DNA from 3 places in the Paenibacillus sp. genome. Region 1 is predicted to be linked to each of the others. Evidence: riboswitches for the same ligand, from Rfam matches in the RefSeq annotation. Region 1 holds a riboswitch; each other region holds the start of a gene.
What was found. A riboswitch is a leader RNA that binds a small molecule or an ion and turns the genes downstream of it on or off. The one in region 1 is predicted to bind cyclic di-GMP.
Positions count from the first base shown of each region.

Region 2: linked by a shared signal. The riboswitch ahead of VE009_RS15780 (hypothetical protein) and the one ahead of VE009_RS25860 (hypothetical protein) in region 1 are both predicted to bind cyclic di-GMP.
Region 3: linked by a shared signal. The riboswitch ahead of VE009_RS14490 (putative bifunctional diguanylate cyclase/phosphodiesterase) and the one ahead of VE009_RS25860 (hypothetical protein) in region 1 are both predicted to bind cyclic di-GMP.

Region 1 is NZ_DASQNA010000050.1:10,935-18,856, forward strand. Features, by position in the region: gene VE009_RS25840 (phosphoribosylaminoimidazolesuccinocarboxamide synthase) at 1-143, opposite strand, end outside; gene purB (adenylosuccinate lyase) at 157-1,452, opposite strand; gene purK (5-(carboxyamino)imidazole ribonucleotide synthase) at 1,577-2,728, opposite strand; gene purE (5-(carboxyamino)imidazole ribonucleotide mutase) at 2,762-3,226, opposite strand; cyclic di-GMP riboswitch class I at 3,574-3,663, shown strand; gene VE009_RS25860 (hypothetical protein) at 3,739-4,017, shown strand; gene VE009_RS25865 (ABC transporter ATP-binding protein) at 4,135-4,845, shown strand; gene VE009_RS25870 (ABC transporter permease) at 4,842-6,035, shown strand; gene VE009_RS25875 (hypothetical protein) at 6,069-6,596, shown strand; gene VE009_RS25880 (HupE/UreJ family protein) at 6,615-7,718, opposite strand; gene VE009_RS25885 (CehA/McbA family metallohydrolase) at 7,802-7,922, opposite strand, start outside.
Region 2 is NZ_DASQNA010000030.1:181,416-189,337, forward strand. Features, by position in the region: gene VE009_RS15765 (nucleoside hydrolase) at 1-527, opposite strand, end outside; gene VE009_RS15770 (hypothetical protein) at 845-1,093, shown strand; gene VE009_RS15775 (Gfo/Idh/MocA family oxidoreductase) at 1,276-2,358, shown strand; gene VE009_RS15780 (hypothetical protein) at 2,396-2,692, opposite strand; cyclic di-GMP riboswitch class I at 2,735-2,819, opposite strand; gene VE009_RS15785 (HD-GYP domain-containing protein) at 2,931-3,839, opposite strand; gene VE009_RS15790 (AraC family transcriptional regulator) at 3,975-4,919, opposite strand; gene VE009_RS15795 (ThuA domain-containing protein) at 5,097-5,822, shown strand; gene VE009_RS15800 (Gfo/Idh/MocA family oxidoreductase) at 5,819-6,859, shown strand; gene VE009_RS15805 (YojF family protein) at 6,998-7,342, shown strand; gene bshB2 (bacillithiol biosynthesis deacetylase BshB2) at 7,363-7,922, shown strand, end outside.
Region 3 is NZ_DASQNA010000027.1:30,189-38,110, reverse strand. Features, by position in the region: gene VE009_RS14490 (putative bifunctional diguanylate cyclase/phosphodiesterase) at 1-1,916, opposite strand, end outside; cyclic di-GMP riboswitch class I at 1,997-2,084, opposite strand; gene VE009_RS14485 (DUF2254 family protein) at 2,563-3,726, shown strand; gene VE009_RS14480 (hypothetical protein) at 3,873-5,594, opposite strand; gene VE009_RS14475 (DeoR/GlpR family DNA-binding transcription regulator) at 5,775-6,539, opposite strand; gene rhaB (rhamnulokinase) at 6,602-7,922, opposite strand, start outside.

The DNA.
Region 1 (7,922 bases):
TAGTCGAAAGCGGAAATGCGGTCGGTGACAACGATGAGGAAATGCTCCCCGAGGTCGTACAGCTCGCGCACTTTGCCTTTGTAAACGAGCGGGGCTCCGACGTACGGAGCGGCGGTGGAGATCGCTTCGGGCAGGCTGCTCACGGTCGCGCCCCCCTTAGATCAGCTCGAGCCGACGGAAAATCGTGTCGACGTGCTTAAGATGCCAGCTCGGGTTGAACGCGTCGTCGATCTCTTCCGGCGACAGCACGGACGTAATTTCCGGCGTTTCGGCGATAATGTCGCGGAAGTGGCGCTGCGTCTCCCACGCCTGCATCGCGCGCGGCTGCACCGTGTCGTACGCCTGCTCGCGGCTCCAGCCTTTGTCGATCAGCTTCGTCATGATGCGGCCGGAGAACGGCACGCCGTACGTGCGCTCCATGTTGCGCTTCATGTTCTCCGGGAACACCGTGAGGTTCTTGATGATGTTGCCGAGGCGGTTCAGCATGTAGTCGAGCAGCGTCGTCGCGTCCGGCAGGATGATGCGCTCGACCGACGAATGGCTGATGTCGCGCTCGTGCCACAGCGGCACGTTCTCGTATGCGGAAATCATGTGGCCGCGGATGACGCGGGCGAGGCCCGAAATGTTCTCGCAGCCGATCGGGTTGCGCTTGTGCGGCATCGCCGACGAGCCCTTCTGGCCCTTCGCGAACGGCTCTTCCACTTCGCGGAACTCGGATTTCTGCAGCGCGCGGATTTCCGTCGCGAATTTGTCGAGCGAAGTCGCGATGAGCGCCAGCGTCGCCATATATTCGGCGTGGCGGTCGCGCTGCAGCGTCTGCGTCGAAATCGGCGCCGGCGTAATGCCGAGCTTCTGGCAGACGGACGCTTCGACGTGCGGGTCGATGTTCGCGTACGTGCCGACGGCGCCGGAAATTTTGCCGAACTGCACGCCGTTCGCCGCATGGCGGAACCGCTCGAGGTTGCGCTTCATCTCTTCGTACCAGAGCGCGAGCTTGAGGCCGAACGTCGTCGGCTCCGCGTGCACGCCGTGCGTGCGGCCCATCATCGCGGTGTCTTTGTACCGAACGGCTTGCTCTTTGAGAATGTCGATAAACCGAATGATGTCCGCTTCGAGAATGCCGTTCGCCTGCTTCAGCAAGTAGCCGAGCGCCGTATCGACGACGTCGGTCGACGTGAGGCCGTAGTGCACCCATTTCCGCTCCGGTCCGACCGTCTCGGATACCGCGCGCGTGAACGCGATGACGTCATGGCGCGTCTCCTGCTCGATCTCGTAGATGCGATCGATGTTGAAGCTCGCGTTGGCGCGCAGCGCTTCGACGTCTTCCTTCGGGATGACGCCGAGCTCGCTCCACGCCTCGCACGCCGCCAGCTCCACCTCGAGCCAAGCTTGAAACTTGTTCTGCTCCGTCCAGATCGCGGCCATTTCCGGCCGGCTGTAACGTTCCAACATGTTCGGTTCCTCCGCCACTTTTTGAGTTTTATATGATGAAAACGGTCCGCCGCCGCCGAGACTGATTCGGTCCCCGAACGGCGGAGCCGCGCTTACGCTATCTTTCGACCGCTCGCTCGCGAAACTACGTCCAAATGCCGCATGTTTCGATCCACTGCAGCGCCTTCGCCGGGTCGTCCGTCAGCAAATTGATGTGGCCCATCTTCCGGCCGCGCTTCGCCTCCGCCTTGCCGTACAAATGCACCTTCGCGGTCACGCCTTCCGGCAGGCTCCGCTCGCCTTCGCCCTCGAGCCACCGCAGCGTCGGTTCGATATGCTCGCCGAGCAAGTTAACCATCACGACCGGCGTCAGGAGGCGCGGCTCCGGTAGCGGCAAGCCGCATACCGCCCGCAGATGCAGCTCGAACTGCGACACGCTGCAGGCGTCCATCGTGTAGTGGCCCGAATTGTGCGGCCGCGGCGCGAGCTCGTTCACGAACAACGTGCCGTCCGCCTTCAGGAACATCTCGACGGCAATCAGCCCGACGACGTTCAGCGAATTCGCGATATCCGCCGCCATCCGGCGGGCGCGCCCCGCGACGTCGTCCGGGATGAGCCCGTCCGCCGCCGTCGACGTGTGCAGAATGCTGTTCACGTGCACGTTCCAAGCCGGCGGGAACGTCCGCACCTCGCCGTCCAACCCGCGCGCGGCGATGACGGACAGCTCCCGTTCGAAATCGACGAACTGCTCGAGCACGAGCTCGACCGCGCCGCCGCCGAGCGCCGTGAACGCCTCCGCGGCCTGCTCGGCGCGCCTGATGACGAATTGGCCCTTCCCGTCATAGCCGCCTGTCGCGGTTTTCAGCACGCACGGCAGGCCAAATTCCTGGATCGCCTCGCGCAAATCCGCGGTCGACTCGATGGCGCGGTACGGCGCCACCCGGACGCCCGCCGCTTCAATGGCGCGCTTCTCGCGCAGCCGATGCTGCGTCGTCCGCAGCAGCTCGCTGCCCTGCGGCACGTACGACTCCCGCTCCAGCACCGCCGCCACGCCCGCGTTCACGTTCTCGAACTCGTACGTGATCACGTCGGCGAGCGACGCGAGCTCCCGCGCCGCGCGCTCGTCCGCGTACGCGGCCGTCACCTGGCGGTCCGATACTTGTCCGCAAGGCGAATCCGGCGTCGGATCGAGCGTGACGAACCGATATCCCATTTCGCGCCCTTTCAGCGCCAACATGCGGCCGAGCTGGCCGCCCCCGAGCACGCCGATCGTCGCGCCGGGCAACACTCTCTTCATGTCAATGGTTTCCATGTCGGTAGTATCTCCAATTTACGGTAGGTTATCGCCGATTGCTTCTACTTCCGCGCGCGTGTTCGCGCGGCGTTCCTTCAGCCTTGCCGCCACCTCGGGGTCGAAGGCGCCTACGATCTGCGCCGCGAGCAGCCCCGCGTTCGTCGCGCCCGCCGCGCCGATCGCGACCGTCGCCACCGGAACGCCGGCCGGCATCTGCACGATCGACAGCAGCGAATCCAGTCCGTTCAGCGCCGCGGACTTCACCGGCACGCCGATGACCGGCAGCTCCGTCTTCGCCGCGATCATGCCGGGCAAATGAGCGGCGCCGCCCGCACCCGCGATAATGACCTTGATGCCCCGCTCCCGGGCCTGCTCCGCGTATTCGAACATGAGATCGGGCGTCCGATGCGCCGAAACGACCCGTTTCTCGTACGGCACGCCGAGCGCTTCGAGCGTCTCGCAAGCCAGCTTCATCGTTTCCCAATCCGATTTGCTGCCCATAACGACGCCGACAATCGGTGTAGACACGTCATCCATCTCCTTATCCTTAATTAATTAGAGTATCTTAACCTGAATTTCCGCCCTCGTACAAAACAAAAGTCCGGGCGCAGCTCCGCGCATCGCGCAGTCCCAGGACGAAAAAAGCGTTTGTCGTAAATTCCTTTATTCATCTTTAGTGTACCAATGCTTACACGGCTATGTCAACGCAAAAAGCGAACATTCTCTCAACCGTTTTCAATATAGTTCGTATTTTCGCAAACATCCGCCTTTCCAAAAAAATAGTGACTCAAGTTCCAAGTTATGGTATTATGATGGTAATTTAGTAGGATGAAAATACTGACTTCGATACAGGCAAACGGCAAACTTTACCGAAAGGGAAGGACGCAAAGCTATGGGTCTACCGCTTCGCAAGAAGCCACGATCGCCAAGCTGCCCTAGGGAAAGACACACCTACGGGCGTGTCTTTTTTTAGCGTTATTGCGCTTTGCCCGCGGAAGTGGGGAGTGAATGAAATGCTCGAACGCGAAGAAGAAACGGTCGGAAAAATCATATACTCCGCCGAAGTCGACCACGAAGCCCTTCTCCATGAAGACATCCGGGACATCCAATTATTGATTCTCCGCATGACGGTCGCCCTGGTAGGGTCCTGCCGCTACTGCCACATGATCTCGCCGGACTTCGAAGACCCCTCCCCTATCTACTGCTCGAAAGCGAGCGACAACTGCTACCCGCAGAAATGCAGCGTAGAACATTGTTTTTCCTGCGGCGAGTACAAATCAAAGATTCTTTAAAAATGTAACCGCTTTACCCTCGCGCCTTAGCAAACCTTTAACGGTTTATAGGAATCTTAATGTGCTATACTTCTTTTCATAGATTCTTACAAAACCGATAAAGGTGTCGATTCCCCGATGAAGCCATACGTCATCCAGTGCCGCGGCGCGGTCGTGCGCCCGGCGCGCTCCGTCAACGAAACCATCCTCCGCGTCGACGATTTCCGCGTTTCCGCAGGGGAGCAAGTGGCCGTCATGGGACCCAGCGGCTCCGGCAAGTCGACGCTGCTGAACGTCGTCGCCGGGATGACCCGCCCCGCCGAGGGGCAGGTCACCGTCCTCGGCGTAGACCTGTACGCCCTCCCGGAAAGTTCGCGCGACCGGTTTCGCGGCGAGCGCATCGGCTACGTCTTTCAGAACTTCCACCTCTTCCCCTACATGAGCGCGATGGACAACGTGCTGGTGCAGCACGCCGTGCACCCCCGATGGAGCGAATCCGAGGCCAAAGCGCGCGCCGCGGAGCTGCTTCGGCGCGTCGGCCTCGGCCATCGAGCGGCGCTCAAGAGCTCGCTTCTGTCGCGAGGCGAGCAGCAGCGCGTCGCGATCGCGCGGGCGCTGCTCCACGAGCCCAGCCTCGTGCTGGCGGACGAGCCCACAGGCAATCTGGATGTCGCGACCGCCGGCGCCGTCATGGACATGCTGTGCGGATTATGCCGCGAACGCGGCGCGGCGCTCGTCGCCGTCACCCACGACGAGCTCGTCGCCGCCCGCTTCGAACGGAAGGAGCGGATGTCCGAGCTGAATCAAATTTACAAAGAAGCTCTGTCTCCGAAGGAGGCTTCCGCATGAGCGCGCTGCGCCTCCTTCTCCTGCAGCTGCGGGGACGAAAATACTCCTTCTTGTTCATGTGTCTCGTCGTCAGCGTCGCCGCGGCGCTCGTATTTACGGTCTCTTCCGTATCCGCCAGCTTGCGCGAAGGTTTGCTGCAACAAGCCGGAACCTACGAAATCGTCGTCGGCGCGGAGGGCAGCGCCACGCAGCTCGTGCTCAGCAGCGTGATGCGGGCCGACGTCCCTAACGGCAACATCGATCGCAGCATATACGAACGATTGACGGACGACCCTCGGGTGCTGAAAGCCGTTCCGCTCGCTTTGGGCGACTCCTACATGGGGCTCTCCATCGTCGGCACGACGCGGGACTATTTCACGCCGCACCGCGAAGGTCTTCCCGAACGGTTCGCGCTGCGCGGCGGCGAGTGGTTCGCCAAGTCGGGCGACGTCGTGCTGGGCGCCGAAGCCGCCGAGCGGACCGGCCTCTCCGTCGGCGACGAATTCCACGGCAACCATGGCGTCGGCGGCGCCCACGGCGAGGCGCACGAAGACGAATACCGCGTTGTAGGCGTCTTGCGCCCTGTCGGTTCGGCGGACGATCTCGGGCTGTTCACCCCGCTGGAGAGCGTATGGGACGCGCACGGCGAAGAGGCGGAGCACGGCGACATCACCGCCGTGCTGCTGAAGCCGGAACAGCTCGGCTTCGCGCCCGCCCTTCGCGAAGAGCTGAACGAGCTGCCCGGCGTCCAAGCGGAATATCCGGTTCGCGTTTTCCGCGAGCTGCTCTCCATGTTCCGCCTCGGCGAGAGAGCGGCCCAGCTGATCGGCGGCGTCAGCGTCCTGCTGTGCGCGCTCGCGGTGGCGTTCGCCGTGCTCAGCACGAACGTCCAGCGCCGCTCCGAAATGGCGCTGCTGAGGGCGCTCGGTATGAACAGAACGATCGTTCTAGGTAACCTGCTGCTCGAGACCGCGCTGCTGGCCGGCTGCGGCTCGGCCGCCGGTTTCGGCTTGTCGGCCGCCGTCTTCGCCTTCGCGCGCCGCTACGCCCTGTCGGCTTGGGGCGTAGCGCTGCCGCCCGTCGCCCCGGACGCCGTTACGGCCATTGCCTTCGTGGGCGGGCTGTGGCTGTTGATCGCGCTGTGCGTCAGCCCGCTGATCGGCCTCTATCGCAAAGACGCCCAACACGGATTGCAGCATATCCATTCTTGAGAAATCACAAGTGATCAAAGGAGAGACGCCGTTATGCACCGACTGCGGATCCAACGCCTCATAGCCATCATAGGGACGGTTCTCGCGGCCGCCCTGCTTACCTCCTGCGGACAGACTGCGCAGCCGGTCGGAGCGGCAGGCCAAGCCGACGCCGCGCATGGAGCCGATGCCGACGGGGCGATGACGACGATCGCGTTCGATCAATTTTTCACGCCCTCGAACGACGGCACCGGACAAGTCACCGAGTTCATGCAAAGCCTGAACGGCAAGAAAGTCGGAATCGTCGGCTACATGACCGAACTCACCCCGATCGACAATCGCTTCGTCTATTTGGTGCCGACCGCCGGCGCGATTTGTCCGTTCTGTTCCGCGGACAACCCGCTGTATATGGAGGCGATCGCCGTGTACTTGCCGGAGCATCAGAAAGACCTCCAGTACACCCAGGAAGCCCTATGGGCTTACGGGACGCTGGAGGTCGGGGAACAGGTCGACGAAGCGACCGGTTTGATCAGTATGTTTCGTCTCAATGCGGACTCCGTTGAAGTGTATCAGGCGAGGTAATCCCCTCGCCTGATTTTTTTATGCGCCGAGAAACCGTTCGATCGCCCAATAGCCGCCGACGAGAATGAGCAGCGAAGAGGCGAGCTGCACGGCCGGCTTGTACAGCTTCGTGTTTTGCACGTATTTCAGCGCCGGCAGCGCGGCGAGCACCAGGAGCAGCTGCATCGCTTCGATGCCAAGATTGAAGCTCAGCAGCGACACCGCCAAATGCTGCGGCGGAATCGTCATGTCGATCAAGAGGTTTGCGAAGCCGAGACCGTGGATCAAGCCGAACGCGAAAGTGAGCATCCAGCGTCGTTTCGCTTCTTTCCGAAATAAGTTTTCGGCCGCGACATAGACGATGCTGAGCGCGATCGCGATCTCGATCCACTGCGCGGGGAGCCGAACGATGCCGAACATCGCGAGCGAGATCGTGATGCTGTGCGCGACGGTGAACGACGTGACGATGGCCGCGTACGTCTTGAAATTCGTGCGCAGGAGCAGAAGGGCGAGCAAAAACAGCAAATGGTCGTAGCCCGTTAAAATGTGTTCCATGCCGAAGACGAAAAACTGCATCCACCCTTCCGGCGCGTCCGACGCGACGGAGCCTTCAGCGACGACCGCTTTCCACAAGCGATTGTCCCCTTTGATCAAATGCTCTTCCGTCGTTTCTCCGTGCGTAAAGGTTAACAGGTTGACGTAGCTCGTATTTCCGTCGTTCCGATACAGCCCATCCTCGATGCTTACCGTTTGTCCGGCATCCACGGCGGGGTACGCGTACGACAAAGCGACGAACATTTTATCGCCCCTTTGCCCGTAGGAAACTTCCCTCAGCTCTCCCCGCTGCGCGATGCCGTCGACCTGCAGCACGACGTGACGGCCGATCCATCCGTCCAATTCGGCTCTCGCCGACTGCACTTCCGCTTCCGTCAACGCCCCGTTCCCGTCCGCGTCCGCCGACGTCGATTCGATGACGGACAATTCGTCGATCGAGAACTTGAATTCTGTTGCGTCCGGTTGAAGCTTTAATTCCGAAAAGCTCGCGCTTAACGGGTGCGCCTGCGCGGCGTAAGGAACGGAAACTATCGCGGCGGCGATCGATACGGTCAACAATGCGCGTGATGCGATTTTCCTAAAAATCATGAATATACTTCCTCCTGCCGTGAACATAGAAAATGTGGGTTTTGCCTCATAAGAGGCAAAACCCACGGAATCGCTATCGATGATTACTCCGAGATGAATTCAACCGCCAGCATGAACCGCTTCACCATCGCCGCCACTTCGGCCCGCGTCGCATGGCTTCCTGCAGCGATCATCCCTTCCGGCGTACCGTTCATGATCGCGAGC
Region 2 (7,922 bases), on a different contig from region 1:
AGATCGGCGGCTTCCGGGTCGACGTACATATTCGCTTCCGCAAACTTGCTCACGTTTCCGGGGGAAAGAACGGCACCGCCCATGATGACGACGTTGCCGATCATTCCGATGATCGCAGGATCTTTCGCAATCGCCTGGGCGAGATTGGTGAGCGGCCCCGTCGTAACGAGCGTAAGATTCCGCTTATGCAGGCGGGCTTGTCGGATTATAAAATCCACTGCGCTCTCCGGAGAAACGTCGGCGGCCGCCGCGCCGCCCAGCGTGTCTCCTAAACCATCTTGCCCATGGAAATCGGCGAAATATTGCGGCGAGCGTTGAAGCGGTCGGTCCGCGCCCATATAGACCGGCGTATTGCCTCGAAATAAATCGACAATAAACTTGGTATTGCGAAAGGTGCAGTGTACCGGGGCCATTCCATAGGAGACGGTGATCCCGAGCAGCTCGATTTCGGGGGAAGCCAACGCATAGGCGATCGCTAATGCGTCGTCAATCCCCGTGTCTACATCCAAAACCATTTTTACGTTCATACATAACTCCATTCCCGTTTTCATGCGGAGCTCGATCTCCCAGAATGAATGTAAATCAATTTACATAAAAGTGATATAAAGTTACATGAAAATGTATGTTGATTTACAATATAAGGGGGTCGCATCGCTTTGTCAACGGTAATTTAGGTTTTTTAGGAGGGGTAGACCCTAACATTCCGTGGTTGTGTCAGGTATTTGAGTGAAAAAAAGCAGGTTTTCGCAGAGGTTGGAGGTTGATGTGTTATGTTATGTGACTTCGGTCAATCGATAATCGAGGGCAGACCCTTGAGACCAATGCGGGAAGGGAGCTGTCCTCGTTGACGAAGTACATGGAAATCATTCATATCCGATTATCCGAGGAAATTCGAGAGCAGGAGCGTCGCGGGGCGGCGGAGCGCATGAAAGAAGAGGCGTACGAAACGCCGATTCAAACCAAAGCGCTGTTGAACGTGGAGAAGAAGGATCAGATCGCCGCCGCTTCGCTCGTCAATGAGGGCGATGTCATCTATATCGATTCCGGGACGACGGTTTATGAGAGTCGCTCGCCTCCATTGCAGGATCTTTGACGGAATCGCAATTGGACAATATGTTTTTCGATAAAGCGTTCCTAGGAGCCAGCGGCCGAAATGAACGGCGCCGCTGCCGCCACAAAGGTAGAATACCGTAAAAAATGCACCGCATTTGTCATCGAAACACGTCGGGCTCGTTCCTTATAATGATGTGGGATTTATTATAGGGAGGGAACGACATGTCTAAAACATACCGCATCGGAATCATCGGCTGCGGCGGCATCGCGAACGGCAAGCATATGCCGGCGCTGAAAAACCAGCCGAACGCCGCGATGGTCGCCTTCTGCGATATCGACGAGCAGCGCGCGCGGGAAGCCGCCGAGAAATTCGGCGCGCCGGAAGCCAAGGTGTATACGGATTATAAGGAGCTGCTCTCCGACGCAACGCTCGACATCGTGCACGTGTGCACGCCGAACGATTCGCATGCCGACATCTCCATCGCCGCGCTCGAAGCGGGCAAGCATGTCATGTGCGAGAAGCCGATGGCGAAGACGGCGGCCGACGCGCGCCGAATGGTCGAAGCGGCGAAGCGGACGGGCAAGAAGCTGACGATCGGCTACCAAAACCGGTTCCGCGCCGACTCGCAATACTTGAAGCGGGTGTGCGACGCCGGCGAGCTGGGCGATATTTATTACGCCAAAGCGCACGCGATCCGCCGCCGCGCCGTGCCGACGTGGGGCGTGTTCTTGGACGAGGAGAAGCAGGGCGGAGGGCCGCTCATCGATATCGGCACCCATGCGCTCGATTTGACGCTCTGGATGATGAACAACTATAAGCCGAAGGCGGTGCTCGGGACCGCGTTCCATAAGCTGTCGCAGCGGGAAGGCGCCGCCAACGCATGGGGTTCTTGGGATCCGAAGAAATTCACCGTGGAAGATTCCGCGATGGCGATGATCACGATGCAGAACGGCGCGACGATCATGCTGGAATCGAGCTGGGCGATCAACCTGGTGCGCACCGGCGAAGCGAAGACGACGCTGTGCGGCACGGAAGGCGGCGCGGATATGGACGACGGGCTGCGCATCAACGGGGAGAAGTACGGCAAGCTGTTCACGAATCGCATCGAGCTCGACGCCCGAGGCGTAGACTTCTACGACGGCAGCAAAGAAGATCCGGCCGATCTCGAAATGAAGCTGTGGCTTGCGGCGATCGAGAACGACACCGATCCGGTCGTGACGCCGGAACAGGCCTGTGTCGTATCCGAAATTCTTGAAGCGGTATACGAATCTTCGAGAACGGGCAAGGCGGTATATTTCGAATAAAAAAAGCGGCTCCGCTTCACGCGGGCCGCTTTTTTCCTTAAAAACCTACTTTGTAAGGATCGACGGCCAACACAGGGTCGCCGTTCACGGAAAGCCAGATATAGTAGTACTCGTAATCTACGCCGGTCGGGTTGATTACATTGCTATAAATGGATTGTTGCAGTTGGAACGTGAGAGCGCCAGTACCTAATTTCGGTGCCGATACCAAAGGGACGTTCACATTCAAATGTTTGTCGGAAGAAGAGTCGTACGTAGCGGCGCTCGCCATGCCTGCGAAGGCCAGTTGGCAAGCGAGAATCGCTCCGCCGATCAGCAGCGTGCGTTTCGTTGTCATCCCAATTCACCTCGTTGCGCTCAAAATAAAAAAAGCGCTCCATTCGGTAACTGGCTGCCATTCGCTGTAACGAGAAGGCCCTCTAGTTTTGCGTCCTTGTCTTTCGACAAGTTTGCCTTTTATCAAGAAGTGCTTTGCTTCCTAGCGTTAATATTTTAAGAAGATGCTTAGTGATGAAAATATATCAACTTTCGACATGCCTGTCAATGAGAAAGTTGGTATATTCGCGGCCGCGACGTCACAGTTTCGTTTCGCCGGCGATCGAGAGGAACGCTCGAACGATTTCGGGGTGATACATCGTTCCGCTGCATCTCTCGATTTCCTGCATCGCTTCTTCCTGCGGGCGCCCTTTCTGATACACGCGATCCACGGTCATGGCGTCGTAGGAATCTACGACGGTGATGATGGCGGCCAGCTTGGAAATTTGATTGCCCTGCAGACCGCGAGGATATCCTTTGCCGTCGTAGCGTTCATGATGCTGTTCCACCACTTCCCCGACGATTTTCAAATCGGGCATGCCCGTTTCTTCCAGCAGCCGCCGTCCGTATACCGTATGCAGCTTCATCTGCTCGAACTCTTCGTCGGTCAGTTTGGACGGTTTGTTGAGAATGTGCTCCGGGATTTGCGTTTTGCCGACGTCATGCAGGAAGCCCGCCAAGTTCAAAACGTAGATTTCGTAAGGGGAAAGCCCCATTCTCTCTCCTACGAGGGTAGCCAACTTTTTGATCCGGTTGCAGTGGTCGGAGGTGTACCCGTCTTTCTCTTCGATTTTCACGGCGAGGTCGAACAATTTTTGAATGGATCCGCTGTAATTATGAAAATAAGGCCGGGAGACGACGTATAAGATTTCGGTTTCCCCGACGGCGACGAACATCGCCATCTCGGTAATCATATGCGCGGTAACGGAATCGCCCGGGCTCAGGACGACGTCCCCTTCCGGGCGTTTCCAAATCAATTGTCCGGATAAAATATAAATATATTCGAGCGCTTCCCAGCCTTCTTCGGGAGCGAGGTAAGAGCTGACGCCGTCTTCCAGCTTATGATGAATGATTTCCGTGCCGTCGCCGGTCGTGATCAAGGAGAAGAGCTGACCTTTCATGGGTACGGACTCGATGTATTCGCCTTTTCGATGGACTCTGACCCTCATCTTCCAGATCTCTCCCCCAGGTTCGATTGCATTCAGTATATCACTCGCGCTTCGGATATGGAGAATTATGTTGAAATTTGTCGAGTTTTATACAATTTTGCGGCAATCTCGAGCTGACGGGACGGACGCATTCTGTTACGAGCCGTTCCCCGCGGTCACCGGATACGGTTCCCGCAGCCTGTCCTTGAACTGCTTCGGCGAGCAGCCGTTCAATCGGCGGAACACGTCGTAAAAATGGCCGAGGTTCGTCATGCCGACCGATTCGGCCACTTCGGCGATGCTGGCGTTGCCGGTGAGCAGCAGCTGCTCGGCTTTCTTGATGCGCTTGTACAAGACGAAGTCGCTGAACGACATGCCGACCGCCTTTTTAAACAACTTGATGAAGTGAGTATAACTCATGTTCAACCGGGCGCTCAGCTCCGAGACGGACAGCTTCTCGCCGAGATGCGACTCGATGTAATCGACCGCGGGCTGGAGCCGCTCGAACAAGCCGTTGTCGAGATAGTTTAAGTGCTTGTTCGTGTCGTGACGGAGCAGCAGGAGCAGCATTTCTTTGATGCGGGAGGAGACGGCCAATTCGTAGCCGCTTCTCTTCTCGTTCATTTCCCGGTAAATGTCGCGAATGAGCGCGCCCGTCCGTTCGCGGACGTCCGGATGCTCGGCATACACGTAATTAAGCGAGCTCAGCGGACGAATGACTTCCGAGAAATGCTGCATGCTCTTTAGCGTGCTTTCGTCCCAATATTTGCGGAGATCGATTTGGAAGACGATGTAGCTGAGCTGTCCGTCCGTCGTTTGGATCGTCGTGTGCGGCTCCGAGGAGCCGAAGACGGCGACATCGCCTTCGCCGAGGACGAATCGGTCCTGCTTGCAGAAGGCGGTCATCCCCCCGTGCAAAATATGAAGAAACTCGACTTCTTTATGGTAATGCCACAAGGAGAAGCGCTGGCTTTGCCAGTCCTGCTCAATGCGGGTTTGGACGTCTCCGCCGCTGTCGAAGGCCGTATCGATTTGCCAAATGCGAATCGCCAGGAACGGGTCTTGATAGACGACTTGCTCGTAACGCATATCGGGATACATAAAGAGAACTCCTCGCTGAAACACAGGATTTCGTACATCCATTCTACCACATGCGCATCATATTTTACCCGGCGTGACAGAATACCGTAAAGATTGCATCGAATTTGCCATCGCGCCGGGACGGGTTCTTTTCTTATAATAATCTCAACATAGACTCTAGAAGGAGCGTACATAACCATGGCTTTGAACGTAACGATTTGGAACGAGCACCGGCACGAGAAGAAAAACGAGACCGTCGCCGCGATTTATCCGAAAGGGATTCATGCCGCGATCGCGGAAGGGCTGGACGTCGACGCCGAGGTGACGTTCGCGACGCTCGACGACGAGGAGCACGGCCTTACCGACGCCGTGCTGGAGAAGACGGATGTCCTGATCTGGTGGGGCCATGTGGCGCACAACGAAGTGAAGGACGAGATCGTCGCGAAGGTGCATCAGCGCGTGCTGAAGGGCATGGGGCTGATCGTGCTGCACTCGGGTCATTTCTCGAAAATTTTCAAAAAGCTGATGGGCACCTCCTGCGACCTGAAATGGCGGGAAGCGGACGACAAAGAGCGCGTATGGGTCGTCAACCCGGCGCATCCGATCGCGGCCGGGCTCGGCGAATATTTCGAGCTGCCGAAGGAAGAGATGTACGGCGAGCATTTCGACATCCCGGCGCCGGACGAGCTCGTGTTCGTCAGCTGGTTCGAGGGCGGCGAAGTGTTCCGCAGCGGCTGCTGCTACACGCGCGGCAACGGCAAGGTGTTCTACTTCCGTCCGGGGCACGAAACGTATCCGACGTATTATGACGCGAACGTGCGCAAGGTCATCTCCAACGCCGTGAAGTGGGCGGCGCCGGTCGATCGGGCGTATCCGACGTACGGCAACGCGAAGCCGCTCGAGCCGATCTCGGAGAAGGCATGAGCCGGCTGAAAGTCGGCGTCGTCGGCACGGGCGGCATCTTCAAGGCGGCTCATCTGCCCGGCTGGCTGGCGCATCCGGACGTCGAGCTCGTCGCCTTCTGCGACGCGTACCGGCCGTCCGCGATCGCTGCGGCGAACGAGTTCCCCGGCGCGAAGGTGTACGACGATTACCGCGAGCTGCTCGCCGATCCGTCGATCGACGTCGTCGGCATCAGCACGCCGAACGCGTACCATTCGGAAATCGCCGTCGCGGCGCTCCATAAGGGCAAGCACGTGTTCTGCGAAAAGCCGGACGCGGTGAACGCCGAGGAGGCGCAGCGGATGGCGGACGCGGCGAAGGCGGCGGGCAAAGTGCTCATGACGATGCGCAACAACCGGTTCAGCGAAGAGGCGCAGTTCCTTAAGCGCGCGATCGAGCGCGGCCAGCTGGGCGAGCTGTACATGGGCCGCTGCGGCTGGATTCGCCGCCGCGGCATCCCCGGGCGGGGCGGCTGGTTTACGACGAAGGCGCTGTCGGGCGGCGGGCCGCTCATCGATCTCGGCGTCCATATGATCGATCTCGCCATGTGGCTGAACGGCAACGCGAAGCCGGTGACCGTCTCCGGCTCCACGTACCGGAAGTTCGCCGACCGGCCGGACCGCTCCGGCCGCATGCCGGAAGGCACGTTCGACGTGGAGGATTTGGCGGCGGGCTTCCTGCGGTTCGACAACGGCGCGTCGCTGCAGATCGAGTTCAGCTGGGCGTCGAACGTCGAAGCGGAGCAGAAGTTTCTCGAGTGGCGCGGAACGGAAGGCGGCTTCAGCCTGGTCAACGACCGGCTCAAGCTGTTCACGGAGCAGGACGGCGCGCTGATCGACGCGTCGCCGTCGTTCGAGGCGCCGCGCGTGCCGCAGCATACGGCGAACATTCGGCATTTCGTCGAGTGCGTGCTCGGCCGCGAAGAGCCGATCTTCACGCCGGAGCAAGGCGTCGACATGATTAAAATATTAACGGCCATCTACGCGTCGGCGGAGAGCGGGCGGGAAATCGTATTATAGGCAGCGAATCAGCGCTCCCGAACGGGGGCGTTTTTTCGCGTTTCCGCGGCAGGTTTTCCGGTTTCCGCGCGAAACGTGGTAAAATGGTGGGGCACCCTTTTTTATCGCGACTTTTCATTCTATTGGGGAGGTGCGCTCATGCAATTGATCGCAGCATCGGAGGTCCAGCGTCGGCTCGACGCGTTGAGGGACCAAGATGTATATATGCATTTGGAGATGACGACGGGCGCCTACGCCGCGCATTTCGACAGCCAGAAACATCCGGCCGCCACCTTCGTCAGCAACGCCGTCATTCGGTACGCTCACGGTTCGATTTCCGGCCACGGTCCGTATCGGGTGGGGCTCAAAACGGCATCGGGCTGGGTATATTCGGAGGGGCTGACGCATTACGACGAGACGGATCCGGAGCGGCTCATTTTGGCGGGGCACGACGGGCAGGGCAAATTGGTCGTCGCGCTGCAGCTCAGCCTGCAGCCGTTCTAAGGGAAGAGGAGATGAACGCAATGGAGGAGCGTCGCATATTGGTCGTTCTGCCGCATCCGGACGACGAAGCTTTCGGACTGTCCGGCACGCTGGCGAAGCTGATCCGGGAGGGAGCCCGGGTGACGTACGCATGCCTCACCTTGGGGCAAATGGGAAGAAACATGGGCATTCCGCCGTTCGCGAGCCGCGTCACGCTGCCGGACATTCGCCGGCAGGAGCTGGAGGAATCGTGCCGCGCCATCGGCATTCACGACGTAAGGATGCTCGGCTTCCACGACAAAATGCTCGAATTCGAAGACCGCGCGCTGCTGGACGGGGCGATCGCCGAGCTGCTGAAGGAAATTCGTCCGACGCTGGTGTTCACCTTCTATCCGGGGTACAGCGTTCACCCGGACCACGACGCAACCGGAGCCGCGGTCGTCCGCGCCGTCGGCCAGCTGCCTCCCGCAGAGCGCCCGCCCGTGCACTGCATGGCATTCGCCAAAAACACGAGGGAGGACCTCGGCGAACCCGATATCGCGGAATTCGTCGGTCCGTTCATGGAGCAGAAGCTGGCGTCCATCTACGCGCACCGCACGCA
Region 3 (7,922 bases), on a different contig from region 1:
CCGAGATGCTTCCCCATCGCGATGATCGACGAAGAAATCGCCGCGTCCCGAATGCCGAACGGAATGTCTTGAATAAAGCTGCGATCGATTTTGATCGAATCGAGCGGGAAATTTTTCAGCAGGCTCAGCGAAGAATACCCCGTGCCGAAATCGTCGAGCGACACGCTCGCCCCGAGCGCTTTCAGCTCGCCGAGCAGCCGGACGCCCGCCTCGACGTTCTTCATCATCATGCTCTCCGTAATTTCCAGCTCCAGCCACTTCGCTTCCAGCCCGGAGCTGCGCAGCGCCTGTTCGACCGTCTCGACGAGCCCCGCGGACGCGAATTGCTTCGGAGACAAGTTGACGGAGACGACGATCGGCGGGAAGCCGTCCGTTTGCCAGCGCCGGTTTTGCGCGCACGCCTCCTTCAGCACCCATTCCCCGATCGGCACGATCAGGCCGCTCTCCTCCGCCAGCGGAATGAAATCGGACGGCGGCACGACGCCTTTCTCCGGATGGCGCCAGCGGAGGAGCGCTTCGACGCCGACGAGACGGCCGGTGCGCATGTCGATGCGCGGTTGATATTCCAAATACAGCTCCCGCGCTCTAAGCGCCTTCCGGAGCTCGTTCTCCGCCTGCAGCCCCGTCCTCCGGTCCTCGGCGACGCGATTCTTGTAGAAGACGTACGTGTTCTTCCCCTGCTCCTTCGCGCAGTACATCGCTTGGTCGGCCGCTCTTACGAGCGTTTGCAGATCCTGCGCGTCGTCTGGATATACCGCTACCCCGATGCTCGTCGTGACGTTGATTTCCATGCCGCCGATCGTGAACGGAACCCGGAACGCGTTCATGATCGCCGCGGCGCGGGCGGCGGCATCATCTCGATCCGCGATGCCGAGCGCGGCGACGGCGAATTCGTCGCCGCCCATGCGGAACCCGAGATGTTCCGTCCCGTCGAACATCGCTTTGATTCGATTCGCCACTTGCTTCAGCAGCAAGTCGCCGACGTCGTGACCGAGCGAATCGTTCACGATTTTGAATCGGTCCATGTCGAAAAAGTACAGCGCCGTCCGCCGGCCTATCTGTTCGCTCAGCAGCGTCGGGAGCCGCTCCTCGAAGCGGCGGCGATTGCCGAGACCCGTAATCGGATCCTCGTACGCCATCGCCCGCATCCGCTCTTCCAAGCGCACCCGTTCGGTGATATCCCGCGAAACGGCGATGATGGACACGACCGTTCCCCGTTCGATCACCGGCGTCAGTTTGCTCTCCAGCCAAACGGCGGAGCCGTTCTTGTGCACGAAACGAAGCTGCACGGTAATCGACCGGCGCTCTTCGTTCAGCTTGCGGATCGTATCGATGATGACACCCACGTAGTCGGGGTGAGCGAATGTCAATCCGTTCGTGCCCTCCACCTCTTCGGGAGCATAGCCCAAGACCGTCAGATGCGAAGGGGAGGCGTAAACGATCGTCCCATCGCCTCCGAAAATTTTAATCAGGTCCGTCGCGTTCTCCGCGATGATACGGTATTTCGTTTCGCTGACGGCGAGCTCCCGCTCCACCGTTTTCCGCTTCGTCACGTCGGCCGCGTACCCGACGACTTCGACGACGGCGCCGCCCCGCTCGATCGGCCGCAGCGACGTCCAGACCCAGCGTCCCTCGACTTCGGCTTCGTACTCCGTCCTCGCCCCCGCCCAGGCCGAAGCGAATCGCTCCCGATTATATGGTAACGCTTCCAAAAATGCGGCGTCTTTTCCTATAATATCTTCCGGACGCAGGTTCGCATCGTGGATCATGCCGCCGTCGGCCCGCGTATACACGTGACGTCCGTCTTTTTCCACGTAGGAGAACAACGCGCCAGGGTAATGGCGGAGCTCATTGCGCAGCGATCTATATTTGCCGGCCAGGTACGAAGTAAAGTCCCCGGAATTTTGCGTGTTCATGGTAGAACCTCCTCTTTCGCACGTTGTCGGTGAACACGCAGGCGCAAAAAGGAGGATGGGAGTGCCGCTCGCATCTACCGTTCGGGAGCTTGGCGGCCGTAGAAACTCGGTTTCCGTAGGCCCATAGCTTTGCGCCGCTTGCTTTCGCAAGGTTTGCCGTTTCGTCTATAGTGCAGTGCCCTCATTATAGATGCGATTCAGCCAATTTTCAACATATATCAACACGATTCGACACGCGCCAATTTTTGTAATTGTTTGCGTACTCGTACTCCCTTCCCATCATCCGCGACAACGCGCCTGCAACCGCCTGCGCCCGCCTGTGCCCCGCCATGATGTGTACCTCCTACCCTTCTTTTGTAACCATCCCCTCTTTCTTTTGCGTACCTCCTTCCCATAACCCGCCGCCAGCGCACCTGCGCCTGCCTGTGCCCCGCCATGATGTGTACCTCCTACCTTTCTTTTGTCACCACCCCTCTCCTCTTTTGCGTACTCCCTTCCCATAACCCGTCTCCAGCGCGCCTCGCCCGCCTGTGCCCCGCCATGATGTGTACCTCCTACCTTTCTTTTGTCACCACCCCTCCTTTCTTTTGCGTACCTCCTTCCCATAACGCGCCGCCAACGCACCTGCGCCCGCCTGTGCCCCGCCATGATGTGTACCCCCTACCTTTCTTTTGTCACCACCCCTCCCTTCTTTTGCGTACTCCCTTCCCATAACCCGTCTTCAGCGTGCCTGCGCCCGCCTGTGCCCCGCCATGATGTGTACCTCCTACCTTTCTTTTGTCACCACCCCTCCCTTCTTTTGCGTACCTCCTTCCCATCATCATCCTCCAGCGCATACGCACCCGCCCCCGGGACGCCGATCCCCCTTCTGGAGGGAGGACCAACCAGGCGGGCAAAACAAAAAGGCCTGCCGCTTCCGAAAGACGTCGATGCTTCGGTCGCTGTCTTGTTCGCATTGATCTGCCTGCTGTTTTTCGTTTATTTTATTCACCAGGTGTCTAAGTTCATTAGGGTTAATACTTTGATTCAAATTGTTTCGGAAAAAGCCGTTACATTGATTCATGCGTTTAAAACCGTCGGTACCCTCGGGGAATCCGAACTCACTTCCTCGACGCCAGCGGCTGAATGTTTGACTATATATTCGGAGAAGGAGGGATATCTGAACTTTGTGGATTTCTTGGCGTTGGAGAGAGCAATAAAAAGAAAAGGCTATAAAGAGTTAAAGATTCTCCTTATTCCCAAGGTTGGCCAATACATACGAAAAAGAGCGCCCTTAATGGAAATTCGCGGGCACTCTACTTTATCCGAGGAATTTCAAAAAAAATTAGCGAACGCAGTGAAGGTTTCTCCAGTAAGGTCAAACGAGCAAGACATCGCCTTCGTTATGGAAAAAATAATAGAAACGGGTTTGCGGGCGATTTCTCCCGGGATTAATGACCCTAATACGGCGATCTACTGCATTAGAGCTCTTGGGATTTTGCTTGCCAAGCTTGGGTCATGGAAGGGCAGCTGCTGGATTGTGAGAGGGAAGGGATACATTCTCGAAATTCCTTACTTTACGTTCGAGGACTTCTTATATAAGACCTTTTACCAACTCAGACTGTATGGGGCGCATGATGTGTCCGTTATGCATGCTCTGTTGGAGTCGCTGACTCATCTCGCGGAAGAACTTCAAGAAGGAAGAGAGACGGTACAGAAAATCGGAAACTATGTGTATTCGAACATCGACCCAAGGATCATGCATGATCTGGATAGAAATTTGATTGTGCACGCAAAACAACGATTGGACCACATTTGCCAAACATCATAATCCATTCGGAGGGCCGGAGCAATCGGCGAGCGGGGACGCAGGAAAGCGAGCCCGGCGGCACGATGCCGTGCCGCCGGTCGAAACGGCTTTGAGCTCCCCTTGCCGGCTGGAACGATCGTTCCTTCCCGGCTTCGCCGCCTCATCGATCAAGGCATCGGCATGCCGATGTCGTACGTCCGAACGTCCGGCACGGATTCCCACACGACGAACGCAGTCCCGCCGGTCCACGGCAGCGCCTCGCCCGGCCCAAGCCAAACAGCCCTCCGCCGCCCGGCATCGACGAGCCAGCTCCCCTCATGCGTCCATACCGCGACCTGTCCGCCGTCCAGCGGCGCCGTCTTTATAATTTCGGCCGGCCAGCCGACGGCTTCCTCCAGCAGCGACCTTGCGGCTTCGGGCAGCGCAGGACGGCGTTCGAGCCGCACGGTTCCCTTGTTCGCGTCGATCCAAGCGACGTCCGACTCCCCGTCGTAGCGGCGTACGGCGATCGTGTTGTCGTTTGCCCATCGCATCGGCAGCACGAACAGGAAGCCGTCGCTATGCCCGCCGAACGTGACGCGGGGAATGCGACGCAGCGTCTCGCCGGACGCGCTCAGCACGAGCGCATCCGCCTCCGCGGTCAGAGCGCCGCCGGAACCACCGTCTGCCGACACGAGCAGCGCGACGCGACGCCCGTCCGGCGATGATGCGACCGAGCGAATCGGGACCGGCGATTCGTACAGCTTGACCGTCTCGCCTCCGAACGGCTCGACGCGGTACAGCGTGCGGTTGCCGTGCACCGCGAAGGTCGCGCTCCCGTGCATGCGGTCGGAGAACAGCACGTCGGAGCCGTAATCGTTGCCGAACGGCTCCGCTGCGTCCGGCCACGCTCCAATTTGGAAGGCGCGGCGCTCCCCGCTGCGCAAGTCGATCGCCGTCTGGCTTCCGTCGAGATGGTATGCCAGCAGCGCCGGCCCGTCCTCCGTCTCGAACGGCTGCACCAGCGCGGCCGGCTCCGACCGAACGGCCCGGAAGAGGCGTCCGGCCTCATCGAACCACAGCGCACGGCTATGCGCCGGCCGGCCGATCAACAATACCTCGTTGCGGCGGGGCTGGTCCGCGTTCGCGAACGTTTCCCCATCGGCCGTCATCAAACCGTCCAACCGAAATCGGACCGCTGCGCCTTCGCCCAGCTCCTCGAATCGAACAACGAACCGCTGCGCGTCGCTCCACTCGATCCGGTACGCCGGCGCCGAAGCGTCCTTGGTCAACCCGGCGACCTGCAGCGTCGATTCGACGGCGATGGGCGCCGACGCCGTGCGGATGCGCCGGTTGGCCCAGACGGAGACGCTGCCGCTTTCGTTCGCTATCGAAAGATACAGCAGCGGAGGATCGTTCGGTCGAAATTCGCCGCACAACTCCGCGATCCAAGCGCTCTTGACCGTCCACGCCCGAGTCCGGCCGTCCTCCCCCTCGATATACACCTTCCCGCTGTATCGCGCTGCGTCCGTCTCTCGCAAATCGTTCACCGTGAACGTACGCACCCCTTCCGCCCCGGTCAAGGTCACGCGCAGCAACCTGCCGGACATCTCCGGGTCGTCGATCCCCGACGGCTCCGCTTGGCGAAGCCCGCCCAGCAGCTGCTCGATGGCAGCCGGATCGTCGATGCGCCTGACCACCGTGCCCGTTCGTTCGTCCGTCACTTTGACGGCGATGACGCCCTCGAAGGCGGGCAGCGTCCATCCCGCGTCCTCGACATTCGACGGCGCTTCCTCGCACCCGACCGCCACAGCCGCAAGCGCGATCAAGATGATGATGATCCGCGCGGCCGCGACGGTTCGCACCGAAGCATAACGCAGATGAACAGCCTCCCCCAATTGCAGCACCACCCGTCCGCCTCCTTTCCTCTATTGTCTCCGTACCCGAACGCATTGTCGATCCGTCCTTCGGCCCGAAATACCCGTACGTCCCGCTGCGGCTATGCAGCAAGAAGACCCCAACGCAGGAAGAACGTTAGGGTCCTAAATAGGTAAGCTCATATATCGTTACGAAGGCGAAACATTAACCCTCTAACCCTTTAACTGCACGACGTCGATGCCCATCTCCCGCAGCCGCGCCACGTCGCCTTGGCCGGTTTTCTCGTCCGTCACGACGCGCGCGACGCGGTCCCAGCCGGCGACATGCGTGAACGCCTGCACGCCGAACTTGGAGTAGTCGGCGAGCAGCACGACTTCGTCGGCCGCCTCGATCATACGCCGCTTGACAAGCGCCTGCAGTTCGTTCGACTCGCTCAGTCCGCGGTCGAGACGCGCTCCCTTGCAGGAGAGGAACAGCCGGTCGACGTGGTACGACTCCAGCGAGCGCTCCGCGAGCGGACCGACGTAGGAGAGCGACCCCGGCGACACGATGCCGCCGGTCGAGATGACCTCGACCTTCTCCTTGCCGGCCAGCTCGATCGCTACTTTGATCGAATTCGTCAGCACCGTGAGCGGTATGTCGGGAATGAGTTTCGCCATGTACCAAGCGGTGGAGCTCGCGTCGAGCAGAATGCGGTCCTTCGGGCGGATCAGCTTGACCGCTTCCTCCGCGATGCGCCGCTTCTCCTCCTTGCGAACGACCTCCCGCTCGTAATAAGGCACTTCCGTATCGGATTCCGCCAAGCTGATCGCGCCGCCGTGCGTCCGGGCAAGTTTCCCCTCCGACTCCAGCTTATCCAGATCGCGGCGAATCGTCTCTTCCGTCACGGCGAACAATTCGCTCAGCTCGGTCACGCGGATGCTCTTCCGCTCGTTCACAAGCTCGACGATGCGCTGCAATCGCTCCGCCACCAGCATGGCTTACCTCCTCCTTCGTTGCTCTTCTGTAAGCACTAGATGCACTCCCGCAAACCCGAAACCTACGCTTCCAGCTTCGTCACGCGCACGAACCGCTCGTACGCGGCCGCCCACGCATCCAAGTCCTCCGGCGCATACTCCGCCACGCCGAACGAGTCGCGCACGATTCTACGGCCCGCCGCCAAATCCGGAATGTCGCCCGCGGCGATCAGCTGCACGAGCACGTTGCCGATCGCGCTGCCTTCCGCAGGGCCGGCCCACACCGGGCGGCGAATCGCGTTCGCCGTCATGCGGCACAGCAGCTCGTTCTGAATGCCGCCGCCGACGATGTGCAGGCCGCCGAACGTCTTGCCCGCGAGCCGCTCCGTCCGCTCGAGCACCCAGCGGTATTTCAGCGCGAGGCTCTCCAGCACGCAGCGGATGACCGCGCCTTCCGTCTCCGGCACCGGCTGCCCCGTCGCGCGGCAGTACGCGCGAATTTGCGCGGGCATGTCGCTCGGCGCGAGGAACTGGTCGTCGTCCGGATCGATGTACGCCGCGTGCGGCGCCGCCGCTTCCGCCAGCTTCACGAGCTCGGCGAACGAATGGTTTTTCCCTTCTTTATCCCAAGTGCGCTTGCACTCTTGGACGAGCCACAGGCCCATAATGTTTTTCAGCAAACGGTACGTGCCGCCGTAGCCGCCCTCGTTCGTGAAGTTCCACGCGAGCGCTTGCTCCGTCAGCACCGGATGATCGAGCTCGGTGCCGAGCAGCGACCACGTGCCGCAGCTAAGGTACGCGAAGTCGGCATCGAGCGCCGGCACGGCGACGACCGCGGACGCGGTGTCGTGCTCCGCGACGGCGACGACCGGAATCGGCCCGACGATCAGCTCCTCCTGCACGCGCGGCGTCAGCGGACCGACCAAGCTGCCCGGCTGCACGACGTCGGGCAGCAGCGACGGCTTCACGCCGACGCCGGCCACGAGCTCCGCGTCCCAAGCGCGGCTCTCCGCGCCGAGCAGCTGGGTCGTCGAGGCATTCGTATATTCGCCTTTCATGATCCCCGTAAGGAAATACCGCAGCAAATCCGGAATCATCAGCAGCTTGTCGGCCGCCGCCAAAGCGGGATTGTCTGCCTTGACGAGCGCCGCGAGCTGATACATCGTGTTGAACTGCAGGAACTGCAGCCCCGTCTTCGCGTAAATGTTCGCCTTGCCGAGCTTCGCGAACACTTCGTCCATCATGCCGTCGGTATGATGGTCGCGGTAATGGTACGGGTTCGCGATGAGCTCCCCGTTCGCGCCGATCAGGCCGAAGTCGACGGCCCACGAGTCGATGCCGATGCTGCGCACGTCGATGCCCGCCTGCCGCGCCTTGATAACGCCCTGCTTAATTTCATGATAC